3 regions of the Natronincola ferrireducens genome follow, and region 2 is predicted to be linked to each of the others. Evidence: riboswitches for the same ligand, from Rfam matches in the RefSeq annotation. Region 2 holds a riboswitch; each other region holds the start of a gene.

Region 1 (8,466 bases), on a different contig from region 2:
TACCACCTTTCTTTACTGCGTCATTCAATAGGGCCAAGGCAGCAGTTGTACCATGGCAACCACAGCTTTCTAAACCCATTTCCTCCAAAATCCTTGCTACACTATCCCCTATAGCAGGGGTGGGAGCGAGGGATAAATCCACGATACCAAAAGGCACCCCAAGTCTAGAAGAGGCCTCATGAGCCACCAGCTGACCAGCTCGTGTTATTTTAAAGGCTGTTTTTTTAATGGTTTCTGCCATTACATCAAAGCTTTCTCCTTTAATATTTTCAAGAGCACATTTTACTACACCAGGACCACTAATACCGACATTAATAATGGATTCAGCTTCTCCTACCCCATGGAAGGCTCCTGCCATAAAGGGGTTATCCTCAACTGCATTGGCAAAGACCACTAACTTAGCACAGCCTATACTATCCCGTTCCCTTGTAAGATAAGCAGTTTCCTTAATAATCCTACCCATATCCCTAACAGCATCCATGTTGATCCCAGATTTTGTACAAGCAACATTAATGGAAGAGCAGACTTTTTCAGTTGTAGCTAAGGCTTCTGGGATAGAGCTTATGAGGATTTTGTCACCTTTAGAATAACCCTTCTGAACCAAAGCAGAGAATCCCCCAATAAAGTTAATGCCTACAGTGGATGCAGCTTTATCTAAGGTTTTAGCAAATTCTACATAGCTTTTATCTTCACTGGCTTGGGCTATAAGGGCTATGGGGGTGACAGAAATTCTTTTGTTGATAATGGGAATACCATATTCTGTTTCAATTTCTTCCCCAACCTTTACCAAATTTTCGGCTAATCTTGTGATTTTATCATAAATCTTTTTTCTAGCATTTTTTCCAGAGGAATCACAGCAGTCTAAAAGCGAAATTCCCATAGTAATGGTTCTTATATCTAGTTTTTCTTTTTCAATCATGCTTATGGTTTCCATGATATTTTGAAAGTTGATCATTGTCATCATCTCCTAACGTTATTAGATACTGTGCATCGTATTAAATAGATCTTCATGTTGAATTTTTATGGAAACCCCTATTTCTTTACCAGCCATGACAAGCTCTTCCTTTAGCTGTTTAAAGTCTGTCGTTAGCTCCTTAAGATCTACAAGCATCACCATAGCAAAATAATCCTGTAGTAGGGTTTGATTAATGTCTAAAACATTTACCCTATTCTTTTTCAATATCGTAGTCACACCATGAATAATGCCAATTTTGTCATCACCTATTACACTAATAAATGCTTTCATTGTCCATCTCTCCCTTGTAAGAATAATATAGCTGGAGACATTCAAAAAAAGAAAAGAGACTAAATAATAAACTTAGTCTCTGGAAATCAAGATTTTTCAAGTAGGAAAAAACTATCGTATTAATAAAAAATCCTTAATAACAATAGAATTATAACTATATGAGAAATCCCCTGTCCTTTTACCTGAGAGTTTCACCTGAAACCAGGCTTTCCCCTTCGGTGCTCCTTTGAGTCTCTCCAGAGGCTCGTCCAATAACGGTTTACAATAGAATGTATTCCACTATCTTCATTCGATTTTTATGGAATTGTGTTTTATGAATAATCATCATTTTAACATGAATACTTATCAGAAATCAATAAAAAATTTTAAAAATTTTCAAAAGAATTAAAAGAATATAAAATAAATTATAGTAAAATCAATGAAGTTTTTTTAAAGGCTTTAAGGCAGGTCCTTCCACAATATCACCTTCAATGGAAAATCTAGAACCATGACAAGGACAGTCCCAAGTTTTTTCAGCATCATTCCAATTAACCTCACAGCCTAGATGGGTACAGGTGGTATCTACTAGGTGTAGCTGACCCTTTTCATCACGATAGGCACCTACCCGGTGTCCTTCTACTTCTATCACTTTACCTTCATTGTTTTTCAATTTCCCCTCGAAGGAAGGGGTAAAGATTTTGCCACCAATAAAATTCATAGCAACATCAGCATTTTCCTTTACAAAGCTGGGGACAGAGGCTGTTGGCGTGAACCGAGAAGGATTATAAAGGGAGTTCCATGGATTATCCTTCTTTAAAATGAGATCTCTGAAGATTATAGCGGCTACAGTACTAGTAGTCATTCCCCATTTACCAAAACCAGTAGCTACATAAATATTAGGTGTAGATGAGGATAACTGACCGATATAGGGGATACCATCCATCGTATAACCATCCTGGGCAGACCAGCGATAAAGTATATCCTCCACTGGAAAGGTTTCATGGGCAAACTTTGCTAAATTTCTATAATGTTCTAGAGTGCTTTTACCATGTCCTGTTTTGTGATGTTCTCCTCCTACTAAAATTAGTTCACTATCCTCCAACCTTTGGGCCCGAAGGGAGCGGGTGGGCTGTTCAGCGTTAATATACATTCCCCCAGGAAACTTCTCTTTCATTTTTACCCCTAGAACATAGGATCTATTAGGATAAACCCTAGAAAAATATAAACCAGGCTTATCATAAAATGGATAATGGGATGCCACAATGACTTTAGAGGCGGTTACTTTTCTACCTCCTGCTGTAATCACAATAGGACAATTATCCTGTTGAATATCCAAGACCTTTGTATTTTCAAAGATATGACAGCCATCTCCAGGAATCTCCTTTGCCAGAGCAAGTAGATACTTACGGGGGTGAAATTGAGCTTGACCATCAAATCGGACAGCAGCCTTGACTGGAAAAGGCAGGGGTATTTCTTCTACATATTCTGCCTTTATTCCTAAGGAGGCTGCAGTTTTTGTCTCATCAATAATTTGTTGTACATAATCATGGGATTGCGTATAGATATAGGCTGATTGCCAACTAAAGTCACAATCAATATTTTTGTCTTGGATTAATTCCCCCATGATTTGTATAGCAGCTTCATTGGCAGAAGCATATTGTTGAGCTTTTTCCTGACCCAACTGTCTTTTTATCTTGTCATAAATTAAACTGTGCTGAGAGGTGATTTTAGCAGTGGTATGTCCCGTAGTTCCCTGTAGAATACCGTCTGCTTCTAATATAGCTATCTTCAAGCCCTCTTGTTTTAAAAAAAATCCAGTAGTAATTCCTACCATTCCCCCACCGACAATGGCAACGTCTACTGTGATATCCTCCTGCAATGGGGAGTAGCTTGGTTTTTCCCTAGAGGAAAGCCAATAGGATTGAGGGTTTATATGTTGAATGTCCATTTTTACATCCTCCTAATCTTTTAAAATATGATATAATCATATTTTACAGGGTTTAAAAGGAAATATACTAAGATTGGAAATGTTTTTTAAACAAATGAAGCTTAGCCAAATATCTAGGCTCGTTTGAGGGATTTTACCTAGGGAGCATAGAAAAAAAATGAGTTTTATGATATATTTATTTCAATAAAGGGATAATAGATAACAAGACTATAAGGAAGGGGAACAAAATGGAAAACAAGCCTAGCACTTCAAATTTTATTAAAAATATTGTTATACAAGATTTAGAATCAGGAAAGCATAAAGAAATTATTACCCGTTTTCCGCCAGAGCCCAACGGGTATCTACATATTGGACATGCTAAATCCATTGTATTGAATTTTGAACTGGCGGATGAATTTAACGGAAAAACCAACCTTCGATTTGATGATACAAACCCAACGAAAGAAGACACAGAATATGTTGAATCCATTAAAGAGGATGTACAGTGGTTAGGTTTTCAGTGGGATAATTTATATTTTGCCTCAGATTATTTTGAAGAAATGTATAATCGAGCAGTTTTATTAATTAGAAAAGGAAAGGCCTATGTTTGTGACTTATCCCCCGAAGAAATTCGTCACTATAGAGGAACCTTAACAAAGCCAGGAAAAGAAAGTCCCTATCGCAATAGAACTGTGGAAGAGAATTTAGCTTTGTTTGAAGCTATGGGCCGTGGGGAATTTAAGGATGGAGAAAAGGTACTGAGGGCTAAAATTGATATGGCTTCTCCCAACTTAAATATGCGGGACCCTGTGATTTATCGGATTCTACATGAGAGCCATCACAATACAGGAGACAAATGGTGTATCTACCCAATGTATGACTATGCCCATCCCCTGGAGGATGCTATTGAAGGTATCACACATTCCATCTGCACTCTAGAATTTGAAGATCATCGCCCCTTGTATGATTGGGTTATTCAAGAATGTGAAATGGAAAGTCAACCTCAACAAATTGAATTTGCAAGATTAAATGTAACCAATACCGTCATGAGCAAGAGAAAGCTAAAGCAACTGGTGGATGAAAATGTTACAGACGGTTGGGACGATCCTAGAATGCCTACTATTGCAGGTTTAAGAAGAAGAGGGTGTACCCCAGAGGCGATTAGAAATTTTTGCAGAGAGATTGGTGTTGCAAAAAACCACAGTGTTGTAGATGCTCAAATGCTGGAGCACTTCATTCGTGAGGACTTAAATGCTAAGTCACCTAGAACTATGGCGATTTTGAAACCATTAAAAGTAGTTATCACCAACTATCCAGAGGATCAAGTAGAAATGCTGGAGGGAGAAAACAACCCTGATGATCCATCGATGGGAACTCGACAAATTCCCTTCTCTAAAGAAATTTATATAGAAGAAGAGGATTTTATGGAAAATCCTCCAAAAAAATATTTTAGATTATTCCCAGGGAATGAAGTTCGTCTAAAGCACGCCTACTTTATTAAGTGCAATGAAGTGATTAAAGATGAAAACGGGAAAATTATAGAGCTGCACTGTACCTATGATCCTGAAACCAAAAGTGGAACAGGTTTTACAGGTAGAAAGGTAAAGGGAACCCTCCATTGGGTAGACGCAAAAAATGCCATCCCAGCCGAGTTTCGATTATATGAGCCTTTGATTTTAGATGATAATAACACTGAAGATGAAAACAAAACCTTCTTAGATCAAATTAATCCCAATTCCTTAGAAGTATTAGAAGGATTTGTGGAGGCCAATATGAAGACTGCTAAACGCCAAGATAAATTTCAATTCTTTAGACATGGATATTTTAATGTAGATCCTAAATACACCACAGAGGATAAGCTGGTGTTCAATAGAATTGTATCCCTAAAGAGCTCCTTTAAAATTTAAAAATAATGAAAATCCCCCCTTTCTTAGGAAGAGGGGATTTCTACATTTCCCCCTTTTTACAAGGAAATTAATAGGGAGTTTTCAAATAAAATAGTGCCTAAATTAGCGACTATTTTTTTATCTAATTAGCAGGTGAATTAGACAGAAAAGTATAATAAATATAATGAAAAGGTTATAGGGGGGATTTATTGATGATGGAAAGGTATAACAGAAACATGAAAATGTTATCAAGGGAAGAAAATGAGAGACTAAAGGAGTATAGGGTATGCGTTATTGGGTGTGGTGGCCTTGGAGGCTATATTATTGAGCTGTTGGGGAGACTGGGGATAGGCCATATTACAGCTGTAGATGGAGATGTTTTTGAAGTAACGAACTTGAATCGTCAAATTCTATCTAATGAAGAAAATCTAGGGACAAGCAAGGCAAATGCTGCTAAAGAAAGAATGAAGCTAGTCAATTCTCAAATTAATGTTGAAGCACTGTCCTATAGACTGACAGAAGAAAATAGTGAAGAGATATTAAGGGGTCATGATGTTATTGTGGATGCCTTAGATAATGTAGAAACAAGGTTTGTTCTACAAGCATCTGCTGAAAGGTTGGGAATACCCTTAGTACATGGGGCAATTGCTGGATGGTATGGTCAAATAACAACAATATTTCCTGGAGATAGAACTTTAGACAAAATTTATGCTCAAAAGGATATTAATGGTGTGGAAAAGGAGTTGGGGAACCCTTCCTTTACACCAGCTTTAGTAGCTTCTATTCAAGTAAGTGAGGTTTTGAAGGTTCTTATTAATAGGGGAGAACTTATTCGACATAAAATATTGTTTATTAATACTATGGAACCAGATTATTATATAGCAGAATTAGGATAATAATGTTTTGAAAATCATACTAAACAGTACATATAAAATGACACTTAGTTTGGTTATCTATAAGGAATTTTTACTCCCTGTGAATTGTAGTTCGAGCTATCTTATGTAGCACTTTATGTTAATACGATGAAGAATAAATAGACTTTACAATGAGAGTAGGAACAACAGGTTAAAGAAATGAGGGATAAAGCTATGAAGATTGACTTTATTGTCTGTGAAGACAATCCCAAAACAAGAAAAACTATTTGTGATTGGTTAGGGATTTATACGAATAACAAAGAGGTTCAACTACTATTGGCTACATCTGAACCAGAGGAAGTTCTTGCTGCAATCCAAAAGGAGGAAGGAATCAAAATCTGTCTGTTAGATATCAATATAAATAAAAGTATCAACGGTGTAGCCTTAGCGGAAAAGATAAAAAGTATTAACCCCCATACAAAAATTGTTTTTATAACTGCCTATGCGGAATGGGCAGTAGAAAGTCTCAATAGAAATATTGAGCCCTTTGCCTATCTCACAAAGCCTTTAGATAGACAAACCTTTGATTGGCACATAAAAAGGCTATTAAAGAAGGTGAATGAGCTATATAATGGCCAAGCCTATGGAGAAAAGGAGGTTTTCATAAAGCTGGAGGCCTATGGTCGTAGCCACTATAAAAAACTAGAGACAATTACCCACGTTGAAACCTATCATAAGGAGGGATATCTTACAGTCCATACTCTTCAAGGAGAAAAAATCATCCATAGAAGCAGATTAAATGATATGCTCTTAAACTTAAATAGGCTTAGCCCCGATACTTTTCTTCAATGCTACAAATCTATAATTGTAAATCCCCGTCATATAGAAGTTATTGATAAAAAGGAAGGAGAAATCCTACTGAAGGGTGGCAAGAAATTATTTATGTCAAGAAACAAACGGGTACAGGAAGAAATAGAAAGAAAGATTATGGGGAGTTATTTATGATGAATGTTGATAATTTTAGAAGTATTATAGTTATTGCAATGGAGGCTTTAATATATATTAATGTTTTAAGAATCTTTATAAAAGTACCCAGCAACAAATTTTTACCACTATATCTTTCTATATTTATATCAGGGATAGCACTAGTTACTCTACACAGTGAAATGCAATATTTTTATTATTTTAAAACGGCATTAGGATTATTAATTTTTGGAGCTATTACAATCATAACACTGAAAATAGAATTTTTAAAAACAATGTTTATGCTATTTATTTATGCCATTTTAACCTTATTAGGTAATGTTCTTTCGATTTTTACAATGCTATTTATATTAAATGTAACAACGATAGAAATTCAAAATGATACAGGATTATTTTTCACAGCTAATTTAATATCCTTTAGTATAATCGCATTATTACTCTATATATTGAAATATATCATTTTATACAAACGTTATGGTAAATCAATGCAAGTTAAAAGTAAAAACATCGCTTTTTACATTTTAACTGTATTTTCTATGCTATTTATAAATCTATACACATTTCTTTATCATGTACATGAAATGGAAATATTTATTTCTATTTTACACATTATTTTGATTGTTGCTTATATCACGATTTCTCTTAATTATACTTTTTTAGAAAATGACTTTTTATATCAAAAAAAACTATATAAAAATCAGCAGGAGTATCTTAGGGTTATAGAAAATTTATTGAATGGCTATCGGGAGCTAAAGCATGGATGGCAAAATTACTTGACGGGCTTTTCTGGTTTTATTTATGGGGAGGAAAGAAGTTGGGAGGGACTAACGGAATATTATGAATCAGTGATAAAGAAGACCAAACACCTAACAAACGACTCCCTATCTGTCCTTAGAAAAATTAAAAGCTATATTTTACTAGGGCTGTTTATTGAAAAAATCAATGAAGCGGAAGCGGAAGGTATCCATGTTCATATCAACATTACAGGAGAAGAATTAAAGATGGGCCAGGATTGTGACTTCCAAATAGATTTAAGCTTTATGTTGGGAAATTTTTTAGACAATGCTGTCCGTCATGCTAAAGAGGCGGATATACCTATGATATGGATTATAATCGATAATAGAGGAGATTATATTGACTTTATTATCAAAAACACCTTTAATATCATGGGGACAGAAGCCACACAACGCTTTGACAGTGGACATGGCTTAAAATTAGTTGGAGAAAAGGTAAAAAAATATCCCTTTATTGTCCACAATACCATTATAGATGAGGATGTGTTTACTCAAGAGCTAATTGTGGAACAGCATATACCTCACACAATGGGAGAACTGGCATAAAAAAGGATGCCCTTAGTTAAAGGCACCTTTTTTGCTAACGGTTTTCTACTCTTCCAGCATAGATTCTGGCATTTTTGGCTCTCTTAACACCCACATCACACAACCTGAATAAACTGTAAACATAAAGGCAAAGCTACTTAACATGGTGGCTAGTGTAGCAAACAACTTGCTCTTTTTCATTAGTTTCTCCTCCTTTTAATTTAAATAATTTATACATCCAGGGAGTAGTAAAGATACTCTCCCAAAAGAC
Region 2 (8,466 bases):
AGACCTGAGGAAAAGGCACCTGTTGTCAAAATAACTAGAGCAGTTAATGTACATACAATTCCTGTATCAATCACTACACCCATGATAGCAACTAATCCCTGTTGAGCCGGATGCTTAACCTTTGCTACAGCATGGGCATGGGGAGTAGAACCCATCCCCGCCTCGTTGGAGAAAAGACCCCTAGCGATACCATAACGGAAGGCTTCCTTTACAGAGGCACCAATGATTCCACCAGTGGCAGCCATAGGATTGAAGGCACCATAAATAATCATTTTAAAGGCAGGTAAAATTTGATTGTAATTAATGAAAACAATTACCAAGCTACCTAAAACATATAATCCCGCCATTATAGGTACAATCTTTTCTGTAAAGGAGGCAATTCTACTAATTCCTCCAATGACAATTAGACCTACTAAACCTGCTACAACAATCCCAGTAACTACTTTAGGAATATTAAAAGCAACATGGACTGCTTCAGAAATAGAGTTGGATTGAACCATATTCCCCATAAATCCTAAGGCTAATACAATAGCAACAGCAAAAAATCCTGCTAGAAATTTACTTCCTAGTCCCTTTTTAATATAGTAGGCTGGACCACCTGTTATTTCTCCATCCACCCTTTCTGTATGCAATTGAGCTAGTACTGCTTCTGCAAAGATAGTTCCCATTCCTAAGAAGCCACTTATCCACATCCAGAAAATAGCACCGGGTCCTCCTGCAGCAATGGCTGTGGCAACCCCTGCTAGGTTTCCAGTACCCACTTGGGCGGCGATGGCTGTGGTTAGGGCTTGGAATGAGGACATTCCATCTTCATCTGCTTTATCTATTTTCTTAAAGATGCCTCCGAAGGTTTCCCTCCAGATATACTTAAATTTTCTAATTTGTATAAAACGTAGCTTAAGGGTAAATAGAAGACCTGTACCCAATAAGAAGAACAACATAATAGGACCCCATAAAATACTGTTGATTTTAGATATGATTGTTATTAAGTTCATGTGATAACCTCCGTAATAATTATTTTGTCTGATAATCTCAAATAAATTTCAAATATAATGTAGCATTGTAGTCATACTAATAGATCCTTTGATTCCTCACCTCTCCCCTTAAGAATAATAGATATTTGGAGACATTCAAAAAAAGAAAAGAGACTAAAGAATAAACTTAGTCTCTGGAAATCAAGATTTTTCAAGTAGCAAAATTAGCCTGTTAACAAAAAAACGTCAACAGCAATAGTATTATGACTACATGATAAATCCCCTGTCCTTTTACCTGAGAGTTTCACCTGAAAATCAGGCTTTCCCCTTCGGTGCTCGTTTGAGTCTCTCCAGAGGTTCGTCCAATAACGGTCTATATAAAATCCTATATATTCCATTATCTTCATCCGATATTTATAAAATTGTGTTTTATGAATAATCATAATTTTAACATGAATCCCTATTAGAAATCAAGCTTAACTTTAAAAGGGATTTAAACTATAACCTATAATGTGGAAAGTACATAATAGTGAAATTATTTGAACAAAATATATAGTAAAGTAAATAATAAAACTTAGATTGGGGATGTTTATGTATAGAAAAATTATTCTAATATTAATGCTGGCAATAATGATTACAATGTCAAGCTGTGGACAACGAAGAAATGTTCCCCCTGATGGGGAACCCCCTCAAGGACAGCAACCAGGTTCCTCAGCAGAGGAACCCAAGGAGGACAAACTAGCCAAATCCGACAGGGAAGCTGTGGAGGAGAATATAAATGGTTTCAACATTGAAGATGACTTGAGGATTACCCAAATCACACAGGGTAAGGAAGAAAACAGAGTATCTTACCTTAGTCAGCAACAGAAAATGAAGCTATTAAACAATATCGGCTCCAAAAACATGAATACTGTATTAGAGGAATATAACACTATTCTTCCTGAAGGAATCAATGATGCAGTACAGTATTTTGAGTATGATATGGCCTTTGACTATTTTCTTATAACAGCAGAGGAGGGTGCTAAAATCCGAGAAAATCCAATTCCAGATGCCACTGTTGTTACTCAGGTGGCGAACCTGGATAAGGTGTCATTACTCCAGAGGGTTGAAGGTGAGGCGTTGGAGGATTCCGCCATATGGTATAGGGTAGCACTTAAAGATAATAATGAAATAAAAGAGGGTTATCTCCATGCAACAGTAGGTACCCCTAGGAATTTTCGTTTTGAAAGGATGCAGGATGCTGTAAATCAACTAAGGCAACAATTGGCCGATGGGGAGTTACACTTTATCAGTAACTATAAATTTCAAAATGGTGCACCTCCTCAAAAGGGGGATGTGGCAGTAGATGAGTATGGCTATCGGTTTTACCACAGTGCCCCTGCATATGAAGAGGCAGATACAAATAGTAATTTTCGATATATACCCGATGGTATATTGGTACGGATATTAGATGAAACCGATGATTTTTATCATGTCAACGTTCCGACTTTTGAGGGAGATTTTTACGTACCTAAGCAGTACATTGATCCAAATGTCACATTAAGTCAGTTAAACCATGTGGTTGTAGTAGACAGAAATCACCAAAACCAAGCTTCCTTTGAGCTTGATGAAAACGGTCTTAACCTCGTCTCCTATACCCTGGCTACTACTGGTATTGCAGGAGATTTCTCCTTTGAGACTACTTTAGGGAGCTACAAGGCTATTCAAAAAAGAGAACGCTTTGAATACTTGAAAAGTGGTACACAGGATATTACAGGTTATGCACCCTTTGCTATACGATTTACAGGGGGAGCCTACATCCACGGGGTTCCAGTGGCATATGAGGAAGAGGATGGAGAGAAGGTTGATCCTGGGACGATAGAATATCTACACACCATCGGTACATTCCCTCGCTCCAATATGTGTGTTCGGAATTTCACCAGTCATGCAGAATTCCTTTATAACTGGATAGATAATGAAAGCGGTGCTGTTATAGTGATAGAATGATGATAATAGGGATGAAGCTGTAAGTAAAAATCATTTTGCGTGTAAATATCAATACACTATCAAAGCAAGGGCTTAAACAGCACATGAAGTAATATGAGATTTGATTTAATGATAGGAAAGACTCCTTTTGAATTAAGTTTCCTCTTAATTTGTAAAGAGAACCCCTAAATATATAGGTTTTAAGTACTAGACAACAAAAGAAGAGTACTATAAAATATAGCTAGAAAGTTAGTTATATATCCTTGATTTTGTTTCTTATGAATAATATTTAAAATAAGAATGAAGTACGATATTTTATGATTTATCTATAGATTTTGGGGGACTATTATGAGTACATTATTAGAAAAGCTGGAAAAAGATCAGCGAAAGCTATCTATCATAAGCTTTTCTTTATTTGCAGGATGGTTATTGTCTCTACCCTTTGAGGGGCAGATTCTCTACAGCCTTATGGAAAATGCAGATAAAGACGGAGCATTACATAATACCATAGCCATGATGACTCACTTTGTAGGCCTGAGTATCACCGGGCTTTTCATCAAAAAACAAGTTGCAGCAAAACTGGCTATGATTACCTCCGCCATAGTATGTCTATTAGGAAGCTTAATTTTCTTTTTACCTGTTTCAATATTATGGTATATATCCCTTGGTGCTATATCATTTTTTGCCGGTATATTTGTAGCCAGTTGGGGTTTCTACTTTAAGGTATATTCCCAAAGTCAGGAACGATTTAAAACAGCGGCAGATGTTTTAATTTTCTCCAACATATTGATGATTTTTATTAATGGAATTGCAGTAAATATTTCAGCATTTATTGGTCTTGTCATAGCTATGCTAATTCTTATGGGTGGGACCCTTCTAACCTTTAGATTAGAAGACTTTTCTGAAGAAATCTCTTGTAGTAAAATAAATTTAGAAAAAACTTCGGAGAAGATACCCAATAGCTTAAGACCTCTAGTGACCTTATGTTTATTTATTTTAGTTATTACAATTAACTCAGGATTGATGTACAGAGTGGTGATTCCTGCCTTTGCTCATCACCAACTGCTGACCAGCTATTACTGGGCAATACCATATATTGTAGCGCTATTCTTCCTTAGAAATGCAAAAGATCAAGTCAACCGAGGTTATATACTATACATTGCCCTTGCCATGATAGGACTTTCCTATGTCTCGTTTATGTGGCTGGATAGGTCCATCACAAGCTATTTTATTATCAACACCCTTATGTTGGCTGCTTTTGGTGTATTTGACTTGTTTTGGTGGAGTATCTTAGGAGAATTTTTTGACTATAGTCAGAACCCTGTACAGGTATTAGGAATTGGTTTATCCATGAATGTACTGGGAATTACTATTGGAGGTATTGTGGGAAACAATTTGATGTATTATGAAGGGCTTTATTATAAAGCTACTCTTGTTGCCTTAACCATTGTTTTTGTCATCATCACACTACTACCTATATTACATATGCAACTTACACGATTTCTCAAAAGTCATGTATTTCTTTTTAAGTTTGCAAACATGAAGGAAAATCAGCAACAGATAGCCATGGCATCCTTTAGAGAAAAAAAGCAACTTACTGATAGGGAAACAGAGATCATAGAGTTGTTACTTAAGGGATACACCTATAAGGGTATAGCAGAAAATCTTTGTATAAGTGAAAACACAATGAAATATCATGTGAAAAATATATATCAAAAACTAAGTATTAACAGTAAAATGGAATTGATTAAAATTTTTTCTGAAGAAGAAAAGACATTCGCTTAAATGCCTGAAGGTGCAAGCCTTTGGGCTTTTGATTTTTTGAAGATAATAGACACCTACCCTTTTTGGGTAGGATCTTTTTTTATAAAAACTACCCCTTTTGTGTGATTTTAAATCTATGTTATAGAGCTATAATAGTGAGGAAATCTAAAATTATATTTGTTATAAGAGGGGGGGTAAAAATTATGAAGGAATTATGAAACACTAAAATTTTGTTATACATCCTTTTAAAAAATTCCTAATGATAAATAACAGTCCTAATTTTTTAAAAGGAGAAAAAAGCTATAAAACAAGGTGGTTAGACTATGTACCAAGCCATTATAGGTCTACTGTTTATTAGCATCATTGTAACTACTGGCTGGCTTTTATACTTTTATAACAAAATTCTCAACAAAAGAACAGAGGTAGAGAACAGCTGGAAAAGGATTTATTTACAATTGATTTATTTACAACTAAAAATCAGGGCTGATTTAATACTGGACTATGTAGAGACAATTTCCACTGGTGATAGCCTTGAGAAAGAGATGATTAATGGAATTATGAAGGCACAGCACAACTTTATTAACGCTGTAACAACAGATGAGGTGATGAAATTCTCCCTAGAGATTAGTAGGGCTTTAGAAATACTGTTAGATAAAAGCAACAAATATCGCCAGCATAAAGCTGATGAAGACTTTATCCAACAGTATAATCAACTGAAGGACCTAAATGAAAAGGCACGAGAATACTATAGAGTGTATGAGCATAAGGTACTGAACTACAACACTTATCTAACCGTATTTCCCAATAATATCACCAGTATAATATTAGGAATAAAACCGTTGCCTTGTTTTTCATGGAAGATCCTAGATATACAAAAGGATTCAAGCTATAGAAGTAAAATATAAAATGGGGAGGAAAAAAATGAAACAAAAAATTCAATGGAGAAAAAAAGTAGCCTTCATGGTCAGTTTGATATTGTTGATCACTATGGTACCGATTTTGACCTTTGGGGAAGCCAATGATATAGGAGGTCATTGGGCCGGTGGTGTCATTGCTAAATGGATAGAGAAAGGCTTAGCTAAGGGCTATCCCGATGGCAGCTTTCGACCCAACAATTCTATAACTCGAGCAGAGTTTATTGCATTAACCAACAAAGTCTTTGGTTTTACTGAAGAGGCCATCATATCCTTCAAGGATGTAAAGGAAGAAAATTGGTTTGCTCCAGCCATAAAGCAGGCCATTGCTGCTGGGTACATTAGTGGATATCCTGACGGCACTATAAGGCCGCACAATCCAATAAGCCGTCAAGAAGTAGCCATCATCATTGGTAAGGTTAAAAATCTAGAGGAAAGGCAACATGCAGCCAATATATTCAGTGATTCACAAAAAATTTCAAGCTGGAGTAAAGGCTTTGTAGGGGCGGTACTAGAAAAAGGATTTATAGGGGGTTATCCAGATGGAAGCTTCAAACCAACTACATCTATAACCCGGGCTGAGGCTTTGGTAGTATTGAACAATGTAATGATAGTTGGAGAAGAGACCATTGAAGAATTTATAGGTGTTTTTGACAAAGTAGGTATTTATGGTGATAAAACAATCATTGAGACCTTAGAAGGCGATATTTACATTAAGTCTGAAGACGTTACCTTGCAGAATATGGTCATCAAGGGGGATCTCATTATTGCAGAAGAAGTAGGAGAAGGAGAAGTATATCTCAACAATATTACTGTAGAAGGGGACACCTATATTCGTGGTGGTGGCATTGATAGTATCTACATCAATGACGGCAGCTATAGAAGAATTATCATACAGAAGGCAGGAAAGGGAATTCGAGTTGTAGCCATTGGAGGAAGAATTTCTAACTTAATGGTATATCCAGAAACAGAAGGTAACGAAGTTATTTTCAAGGGGAGTTATGAAGAAATTACCGTCCTAGCAGATGACATCATCCTCATCACTCAAGAAGATACCATCATTAAAAAGCTAACTGTGGGAAAGGAAACCAAGAATGCTACTGTTACTACCTCTAAAGAAACAATCATTGACGAGCTGATAATAGACAGTCCTGCAAATTTTAACAATGAAGGTAGAATCAAAAAAGCCATAGGAACAGCAGTAAAGGGAGCAATCTTTGATGTCAATCAACCAGAGAATTTTATCATCTCTTCTGGAGGTGGCGGGGGAGGATCCAGCACGCCAGTAATAATTGAGGTAAGTGCTATTACTGCTACACCACCAGCAGGTAAAGTAGCTATTGGAACAAAAGTTACTTTAGACACAGCAACTGAAGGTGCAACAATCTATTATACATTGGATGGAAGCATACCAACAACCAGTAGCAATCAATATAGTGACCCTATTACCATAAACTCAACCACAACAATTAAAGCCATTGGCGTTAAGAGTGGCATGAATAATAGTTCAGTTGAAACATTTTCTTATACAGTAGAGGAACCAGCAAAACCAGAGATGACAGTATCCCCAGCACAGGTTACTGTAGATAGTAATTTTAATCAAACCTTTATACTATCAATAGCAAATGATACTGTTACAGAAACTGTTTATTCAGAACATATCTCACTAAGGGAAGTATTTTCAGGATTGACCTTAAGTAACGTTGTTAGAAAGGATAATACTACAGTAACTGTAGCAGTATATGGCAATCTAAAAGGTGCGGGAACAGGAACAATTATCTTAGATGCAGATGCTCTAGTGAATAGTGAAAGTAAATTGACAGTAAATGTGACCGTGGTTGAAGGTACAGTAGTTCCTGTTAATGCTATTACTGTGACAGGAGCAGGAGATGCAACAACAATTACCACAGATGCCGGTACACTGCAGATGAGTGCTGCTGTATCTCCCAATAATGCTACAAACAAGAATGTAATATGGTCAGTAACATTAGGAACGGGTGTAGCAACAATTAACTCAAATGGATTGCTGACAGCAATTGAAAACGGTACAGTTACCGTAGTATCAACAGCTCAGGATGGATCTGGGGCTACAGGAGAGTTAAAAATAACTATTTCAAACCAAACAGACAAAAATGTGTTAGCAACAGAGATTACAGTAGCCGATGTCAATAAAGGAACAGTATCCGTCAGCGTAGATGGTTCAGATATACTAATCACAGAACAGTGGGTAACAGCAACGAATATGAGTGCTTATGAAACAGCCATAGGAACAGCCCAAGGAGTCTATAACGATAACGATGCAACACAAGCAGAGGTAGATGCAGCAGTAACGGCATTACAAGCTGCAACGGTTACATTTAACGGAGCAAAAACAGCTGGAACCCTAAAAGCTACACCAGTAGTAAAAACAGCAGTCACCGCAACAGCAGTTAATGCAGGAGGCACATTAGAAAATTCAACGTTAGCAGGAGCTTTTAAAGATCCAAACACAGATGCAAATGTTCTAGGCTGTTTATCATGGAATAATACAGCCACAGTAGTGAATGAAACAGGAAACTTCGAATGGACCTTTACACCGACCAATACGGCAGACTACAACACCGTAACAGGAAGTGTAGAAGTAGTGGCAATTGCAGACAAGAGCGTGTTGGCAACAGAGATTACAGTAGCCAATGTCAATAAAGGAACAGTATCCGTCAGCGTAGATGGTTCAGATATACTAATCACAGAACAGTGGGTAACAGCAACGAATATGAGTGCTTATGAAACAGCCATAGGAACAGCCCAAGGAGTCTATAACGATAACGATGCAACACAAGCAGAGGTAGATGCAGCAGTAACGGCATTAC
Region 3 (8,466 bases), on a different contig from region 2:
TATTCTTTACCATGTTTTTCATAAAGGTCTTCAATAATTGAGTTGTTTTGATGTACATAAGTTGGGTTTTTATCACAAGCAGATACGCAGTTACCACTAATAATAGCACCATCCATTACTTCTGTTGGATAAAGAATTGTTGGCACAATTTTCTTTGCATCTACTCCATATACATAGGTGTCATGTAATAACCCTTGGGTTTGAAGCATATATACATATCCAACCTTAGGTAGATCAGGATATTTCTGAATAGATTCTAAAAGAGGCTCTGTTTCATAATATTTCATTTCGTCTGGTTCAAGATTTTTAGCAAATTCACCAAGGTATTGAGCAGCCTTTAAACCTATCATTCTTACAGCTGCTTCATGGTCATGTTGCTTAATACCTTCTACAGGATCTGCAACTATAACAACATTGTGAAGTTGAGAAAACGGAGTATACTCTGCTCCTGGTCCTGTCATGTCAATGATTCCTTCTTGGAAACCAACAATTTTCCCAGCGGTAACAACTGCTACATTCTTTAATGCATGTGTACGACCAGTCCCAACAGTGTCTACTTTGCTTATTACTCCAGGGAATATCCCTCCTGGACCCTCCACCTTAACTCTAGGCTCAATTACATCTTTTACAGGTGTAATTCTTACCTCTTCACCTGGATGAGCTAACTCAATTTCTAAACTTTTAATACGCTCATCTCCACCAATGGTGTTTAACATTTCTTCTTTGTTAATGTAGAGAATAGAATTTTCTATCTTAGTTGTGTCACTAAATTGCACATCTTTAATTAATATATTTCCTAACTCTAATCGCACAAACTTCACCTCCCTTTTTTATACAAGGCCTATAGCCTCCCAGCTCGTTCTAGCTATAGGCCAAAACAATTACAGCGTTATATATATTTCTTAATCATCGTCTCTGTATTGGCTTTGTTGGCTTCGTCCTTCGTTACTTCTTCTACCTTTTCTCCACCTTTGTAAATAGCAATAGTTGGAAGGCCTAATACTTTTTGTTTAATAGCCAGTCTTCTAGCTTGGGTTGTATTGAGTTTAACAAATTTAACCTTATCCCCATAAACTCCTTCAAGTTCCTCAATATCGGGCATTAAAGCTTTACAAGGTTCACATCCATCACTCCAAAAATCAACCAGTACAACACCTTCTGCTTCTAGCACTTCTTTATCGAAAGTATCCTTATCAACTGCTAACATCCATCTCACCTCCTTAAAAATAAAGTTTTACTCATGGAAAGTATTTTCAATATATTTTTCTGCTTGGATAGATGCAATAGCACCATCAGCCACAGCAGTTACTACCTGTCTTAAAGACTTTACTCTAATATCTCCAGCGGCAAACACACCAGGTATATTGGTTTTCATATTATCATCGGTTATTAAATACCCTACTTCATCCATATCTAACAAACCTTTAAATAGCTGGGTTTGAGGGATATATCCCACGAATACAAAGATACCAAATGTACCGTCTTCCTCATCAGCATGATACTCTGTAGTTTCCCCAGTTTTCAGGTTTTTGAAAACAACAGATTCTACCAATCCATCCCCTTTAACTTCTGTTATTGTAGTATCCCATATGAAGTCAATTTTAGGATTTTTGAAGGCTTTTTCTTGAATAGATTTTGCAGCCTTTAACGTATCTCTTCTATGTACGATAGTAACCTTTCTTGCAAACTTAGTTAAATGAATGGCTTCTTCAACTGCTGAATCGCCACCCCCCACTACAAATACTTCTAAATCTGTAAAGAAATCTGCGTCACATGTAGCACAATAGGAAACTCCTTTGCCTGTTAACTTCTTTTCACCAGGTACATCTAATAATCTTGGGCTAGCTCCTGAGGCTACAATTACAGCCCTAGCTTGGTAGGTTTCTTTTTCTCCTACAACTACTTTAATTTTATCTTCAAATTTTACTTCTTTAATTGCATCTTTTTTTATTTCTGCTCCAAATTCCTTACATTGCTCCACCATTCTAGCAATTAGAGATGGTCCTGTAGCATTTTCAATAGAACCAGGATAATTTGCTACTTCATTGGTTGTCACGATTTGTCCACCTGTCTTATCCTTTTCTAATATTAAAGTAGACATCTTTCCTCTTGCAGCATACAATCCTGCAGATAATCCTGCTGGACCAGCCCCAATAATGATTACATCATAAATTTTATCCATATTTTTCACTCCTTATGTGTTTTTTACTTATATATTTTATAAATTTTTATAAATAAATTTTATTATTAAAACATTTCTTCTAATACAACATACTTTGTAATCCACTATCTAGCAATCTATAGTCAATCTCACTAAAGTCCTTGAGAATAGCCTGTGACCATTGGGGTGTCTTTTTCATTGTTTGAAACTTTTTCGCTGTTTGAATACTATCCTCAATAATCATGATGGATTCCATATTCATTTTTCCCTTTATGTTAGAAATTAATGCACTTTTATAGGGGGTTTCATTGGGTTTAATGCTCCCCGACAATGGGTGTGTTAACAGTTCATGACCTTTATGTATAAAATCCCTTATTGTGATTAAAACCTCCATATAGGTTCCGTCGATAAAGACTACTTCATAATCGTTGCTATATTTTTGACGAACCTTAGGGTTATTGGTTATTATAATTGGCTTCAAAGTGGGACCTCCATCATTTTTATACTTTTTATGCAACTTTTTTTAGTTTATGTAGATATATTTTTTTCATGTGCAAAAGAACACTTTTTATGGGGTTTAAATGAACAAAACAAAAACAGAGATAATTTATGCCAACGCCCTGTTGTCACAAATGACCTCTGTTGATTTACCTGAGAGATTCTTTCCTTATAAAAAAAGAAATTGCTCCTTCGGTGCTATAATAGCTTTCCAGAGAACTGTCCAAATACGGTCCTTTTGCCTGAGATATTCCCTAAGAAATGGCGAATTTCTTAGCTTCCTCCTTCGGCGCCCTTGTTGGGTCTCTCCCGCATTCTTCATTCAGATATGTTTATTTATATTTTAAATAATTCCATACTTCATAATAAAATTTTCCTATTATATTCATTATAATAATAAACATTTCCACAATCAACAGTTTTTGGTAAATTTTTTAGTTTATTTCTTAGAATAGAAAATAGCCAAAGTTCCTGGACCTGCATGAGTTCCTATGGTACAACCAATCTCAGTGATAATAACTTCTTTCGGATTAAGCTCTTTTTCAACAGTTTCCTTTAATTCATCTGCTTTTACAGGTGTATTAGCATGGGCAATAGCTACAGTTTTCTGTGAAAAATCTCCACCTCGGTTTTTGGCCAGCTCTACCATTTTCCCGATCACCTTTTTGGTGCCCCTTACTTTATCTAATGATTCTACTAGACCATCCTCCACTGTTAAAATAGGTTTGACATTTAAAATAGTGGCTATAGTAGCCTTCATAGGATTTAGCCTGCCCCCCTTTTTTAAGTATTCTAAAGTATCCACAGTAAAGATATGATCGATATTTGATTTCATTTTATCTAGCTTAGTAAGTATTTCTTCCCTAGTCCCACCTTCTATAGCCATTTTGGCAGCTTCATAAACAAAGAATCCTCCCCCAAAGCATAATCCCATTGTATCAAAAACATCTATTTTATCGGTTTCTAATTCTTGCTTTGCTAAAACGGCTGCTTGATGGGTACCACTGGCTTTAGAAGAACCATTGATACAAATGATTTCCTTTCCTGCCTCTAGCACTTCCCTAAACACATTCATAAAGGTATTTGGTGTTACCTGGGATGTTTGGGGAAGTTCCTTTACTTCTGTGAGCTTTTTGTAAAATTCTTCTCCAGTTAAATCTACCCCATCTCTATACTCACCGTCTTCAAAATGAATGGTCAGGGGTATTACAATAATATTATACTTATCAACAAGATATTTAGGAACATCTGTCATACTATCAGTTATAATTTGAATATTATTCATTTTCAACCTCCTTATCTATTACTTCTTTACAAATCAAGTCAAGGGCAATTTATATTGAAATAATATGTTAAGTATTTATTTCAACATAACATACTTTTTTCCTTCTATCTTTCTTTGTGCTGGTGAATTGATTGAATCTTCACACGATATACCTTTATCGCATTTTGGGATAGTTCCATTGTCGTAAAACCTCGTAAACTCCAATGGCTACTGAATTAGATAGGTTTAAGGAGCGAGCCTTTTCTATGTTTAGCATAGGTATCCTTATACATGTCTCTTTGTTCTTCTCTAGAATATCCTTTGGTATTCCAGCGGTTTCCTTTCCAAACATAATAAATACTTCTTCTTCATAGGTTATATCGCTATGGGCTTTTTCAGCCTTTGTAGTGGCATAATAAACCTTTGCATTGGGATTTTTCTCAAGAAATTCTCCATAACTATCATAGTATCTAAAATCCAGCAGATCCCAATAATCTAAACCCGCCCTTTTGACAGCCTTTTCATCCAAAGAGAATCCCATAGGTCCAATAATATGTAATACAGTATCAGTAATAACACAGGTCCTTGCAATATTTCCTGTGTTTTGTGGAATTTCAGGCTCTAATAATACTACATGTAGCTTCATCTTTTGTCCTCCTGGCTATACTTTATTTTACTTTTATTACTTATATATTATTACATTATATACTTCTTTTATATCATAAAATAGTCTTGTTTTATACCTCTATAAATAAAATAAGACCTAATTTAGGGGCAATTTTACTTAAATGTAGACCAGCTATTACATCCTTGAAGAAAATTGTTTTGTATGCTAGCATATTAATATATCTAATGCATCTTATGGCACACTAAAATGTTTTGGCCGAAGGATTACAGCAAAATAATTTCCATATCCACAGCACTTACAATACTCAGTGTAGTTATAGCAGCCCTAATAAAATTTGCATTTAGAAAATTAGAAAAGAGGCCGTTTAAATGAAAAACAATAAATCAGCTTTGAAAATAGTTGCTCTACTAGTTGGAATATGTCTAATTGGTGGAATACTGTTTATTGCAAATGCTTTTGTAGGTAATCCAATCTCAGCTGCTTTAGCCAACAAAGCTATAAGAGGTTATGTAGCAGAAAATTACTCATCTTTAGACTTGGAAATCGGAAAAGCTCGTTATAATTTTAAGTTTGGGGAATATATGGCAAGGGCAAAATCTACTACAAGTATCGATACCCATTTTGCTATTTATTATCGAGATGGTAAGGTACACCGGGATGATTATGAAGCCTCTGTCTTAGGAAAATACAATACCCTTAGTAGATTGGAGGATGAGTATTCAGAGCTTATCATACCAATCCTATCACAAGTTCCAGGACTTGAAGACAATAGGGCTAGGGTTTTTGTTGAAAAAGAGGAATATGAAAAAATAAATGAGGCTATTGAGCTTGACATGAAGCTTGATAAAGTTCTGCCAATCGATATGCAAGTTGCCCTTAGAGGAAATTTAGATAATATCTCTCTAGATAACATAGCAGGTATACTAGAAAATGCCCATAAGGTATTACTTGATCATGGCTGTTTCTTTACAGGATACGATGTGTTTTCAGAATATGATGGCGTGCTTGTAATGATTAACGACGTTACGCCTTCTGATATTGAAGGCGGTGAGCTTAAAAAGTTATTACAGGAGGCACTTGATTATGAAGATGATGAATTTGATAAGGTCATAGAAAAAGATGGTGAAAAGCCTGTGCCGGTTAAAAGAATAAGGGTATTTATTAAAAATGATAAGTAAAACAAGTATAGAGGGGTCCATCACCCCTCTATACTTATTTATCTAAAAATCTTATCTTTATATTTTTCTAGAATATTCATTAATGGATATCCTAATCCATAGCATGCTACTATCTGTCCTAACCCAACCCATCCCATAATAGGGAGTAATGGCATCTCATCTGGAGTGCCTAGGAAGATAAAATAAAGCATAGCCCCAATAATTACTGCATTTACTAATACTGGTGGTAGAGGCACCAAGGCTTTTTTAGGCATCCTATAGGAAAGATATGCAGCCATGAAGGTTGCCAAGCTTCCAAATACGATGTCTATCATGCCGTAGGGGCCTATAATATTTGATACAATTACACCTATTGTTAAACCTGGAATGGCTGCGGCAGTGAAAAATGGTAGCACGGTTAATGCTTCAGCTATCCTCACCTGCACCATACCATAGGCAAAGGGTTTAAATACCTCCACCATCACAACATAAATGGCTGCAATCATGGCAGCTTGGGTTAAAAACTTTGTTCTTTTCATTCGTTTTCCTCCAAATCCATAGTTTTGTTTAAAGTCAGGATGGTTGCGAACTGACCTTTATATTTTATGAAGTTTGTATCCTTTAACAGATATTGATGTTTCATAAAATACAGATTTAATTAAACCATATATAATCATCCTTTGTCAACATAGTCATCTGTAGGGAGAATTATAAATTGAAATTGAACTTATTTTTACACGCCCCTAATTATTCTCCCTTTAACTTTTTCATTAAGTCCTGGTGTACATTTTTTAGTAATAGGGTTACCCCCCATACTGGCATAGGGTCATTTATTTTTTCTGTCCACCCTTTGAGGTCATTTAAAAGCCCCTTTTCTGCCAAATATTCAATTCCTTCTAATTTCCATTTATCTTTTGTATCTAACTCTATATCCTTTCTTAAGTTGTTTAAAGTCATTTCTACATCTTTTAAAAATTTATCCCATGTACTTAATAATCTCCTGGGACATTCTTTTCCACTCCAGCTTTTATGCGTTCTTAATCTATCAGCGCCCCAATTTCTGTCATTTAACAGCTTTGCAATAAATCCTACTGCATGTTTATAGGTCTTTTCTTGATCACCGGATTCACAAATTTCAATTCCTATACTAGTTCTATTTCCCTCTGCAGTTCCTGTATGCCAAGCTATCTCCTCCTCTGGAATAATGGCAATTGCTTCTTTGTCATCCACTGCATAGTGAAAGCTGGCTTTGTCAGGTCTCCAAGCCACATAATCCCGTTCATTTTGAGCAGTACTATTGGGATTAGCAGTATTATGAACAGTAATCCACTGGATGTCACTAGAAGTTCCTGGTCTATTGGGACTATCTACAGGAACATAATCTACTTTTAACTTGGGTATAATTCCTATCATTTTCTTTTCCCCCTTAATTTTTTTATTAAATTAAATTCATAATCGTAAAGATAATTAGTATCATCTTCTTAAATTATTATTCAATTGAAAAGTTAAAGGTGCAAAAAAAAAGGTAGACAGTACTACCTTTAAAACCATAAGAGTTTCTATTTTTTATTGATTAAATTTTTTTCCCCCATTTCAATTAATCGTCTTGTCATAAGACCACCAATAGCGCCTCCATAATAACCTATTACTCGAGAAGGTAGATCACCTTTATCGATTCCTAGTTCTTTAGCTATTTCATAATTTTTAGCAACAGACTGTTTTCTTTCTTCCTGTTTGATTATTTTTTTATCCACAATATATCACCTCTATTATAGTTTATGTTCTCTTGGGTCTATCATACAATACAATATAAGGATGGTTAGAGTTGCAGATTTTTAATTGTATTTGTAGTATGATATAATCAAAATAGAAGAAAACCTTACTTTGTAAAATTTGTTAAATTATAATAAATTATGAAATATTGTTTTATGGTTTTAAATTAATTATAAAATGAGATTTAATTCAAAAGAGTTTTTGAAGATAATAGTATTTTTTACAAACTATTATTATTGTAGCAATATGTTACTTATCTTTTAGGAGGGATACAATGAGGAATGTACAAATTATTACCGATAGTACCAGTGACCTTTCTTTAGAGCTTCTCAAAACAAATAATATTGATGTTGTGCCTTTATATGTGGTCTTTGAAGAACATACCTATAAGGATGGGATAGAAATTACAACAGAGGATTTATACAAAAAGGTCAATGATACAGGAGAACTCCCCAAAACTTCTGCACCCACCCCAGGTGATTTTCATGAAGTATTTAAATATCATATTGAGCAAAATAAAGATATTTTGTATATGGGATTATCCTCCCAGCTTTCAACAACTATACAAAACGCTAAAATTGCTGCATCAGAGTTTCCTGAAGGAAGAATAGAGATTATTGACTCCCTCAATTTATCTGCTGGTATAGGTTTGTTAGCTTTAAAAGCTGTCGATTTAACTAAAGAGGGATTAAATGTTCAACAGATTGCTGCTAAAATTCGTGAACAGCTTCCAAAGGTAAAAACCTTTTTTGCTGTTAACACATTGGAGTATCTGCAAAAGGGTGGTCGATGCTCTTCAGTTCAAAGCTTTATAGGCAACATGTTGAAGATCAGACCTATTTTAAAGTTAGTAGATGGAAAAATTATTCTTCATCAAAAGACCAGAGGTAAACGAGAAAAAACCCTTAATGCATTAATTGAAGAAATTTTGAAGGATAAAGATCTTATAGATTTAGATAGAATGATTGTTAATCATTCTCTAGCT

What was found. A riboswitch is a leader RNA that binds a small molecule or an ion and turns the genes downstream of it on or off. The one in region 2 is predicted to bind glycine.
Region 1: it holds a riboswitch for glycine, as region 2 does, so the genes downstream of both, BLS22_RS10035 (ACT domain-containing protein) here and BLS22_RS03795 (alanine/glycine:cation symporter family protein) in region 2, are expected to answer to the same signal.
Region 3: it holds a riboswitch for glycine, as region 2 does, so the genes downstream of both, BLS22_RS08850 (GrdX family protein) here and BLS22_RS03795 (alanine/glycine:cation symporter family protein) in region 2, are expected to answer to the same signal.

What each region holds. Positions count from the first base shown of each region.
Region 1 is NZ_FNFP01000004.1:39,661-48,126, forward strand. It holds gene BLS22_RS10030 (PFL family protein) at 1-961, opposite strand, end outside; gene BLS22_RS10035 (ACT domain-containing protein) at 977-1,246, opposite strand; glycine riboswitch at 1,407-1,496, opposite strand; gene BLS22_RS10040 (FAD-dependent oxidoreductase) at 1,662-3,173, opposite strand; gene BLS22_RS10045 (glutamine--tRNA ligase/YqeY domain fusion protein) at 3,401-5,059, shown strand; gene BLS22_RS10050 (HesA/MoeB/ThiF family protein) at 5,251-5,934, shown strand; gene BLS22_RS10055 (LytR/AlgR family response regulator transcription factor) at 6,127-6,897, shown strand; gene BLS22_RS10060 (GHKL domain-containing protein) at 6,897-8,216, shown strand; gene BLS22_RS15520 (hypothetical protein) at 8,262-8,396, opposite strand; gene BLS22_RS10065 (accessory gene regulator B family protein) at 8,350-8,466, opposite strand, start outside.
Region 2 is NZ_FNFP01000001.1:836,058-844,523, forward strand. It holds gene BLS22_RS03795 (alanine/glycine:cation symporter family protein) at 1-995, opposite strand, end outside; glycine riboswitch at 1,248-1,338, opposite strand; gene BLS22_RS03800 (L,D-transpeptidase family protein) at 1,566-2,960, shown strand; gene BLS22_RS03805 (response regulator transcription factor) at 3,288-4,724, shown strand; gene BLS22_RS03810 (LemA family protein) at 5,027-5,608, shown strand; gene BLS22_RS03815 (S-layer homology domain-containing protein) at 5,625-8,466, shown strand, end outside.
Region 3 is NZ_FNFP01000003.1:102,701-111,166, reverse strand. It holds gene BLS22_RS08865 (glycine/sarcosine/betaine reductase component B subunit) at 1-812, opposite strand, end outside; gene trxA (thioredoxin TrxA) at 890-1,207, opposite strand; gene trxB (thioredoxin-disulfide reductase) at 1,235-2,182, opposite strand; gene BLS22_RS08850 (GrdX family protein) at 2,262-2,642, opposite strand; glycine riboswitch at 2,799-2,876, opposite strand; glycine riboswitch at 2,880-2,981, opposite strand; gene BLS22_RS08845 (DegV family protein) at 3,099-3,944, opposite strand; gene BLS22_RS08840 (tRNA (cytidine(34)-2'-O)-methyltransferase) at 4,099-4,569, opposite strand; gene BLS22_RS08835 (YfjL-like protein) at 4,920-5,729, shown strand; gene BLS22_RS08830 (QueT transporter family protein) at 5,768-6,247, opposite strand; gene BLS22_RS08825 (peptidoglycan recognition protein family protein) at 6,456-7,121, opposite strand; gene BLS22_RS08820 (small, acid-soluble spore protein, alpha/beta type) at 7,268-7,462, opposite strand; gene BLS22_RS08815 (DegV family protein) at 7,756-8,466, shown strand, end outside.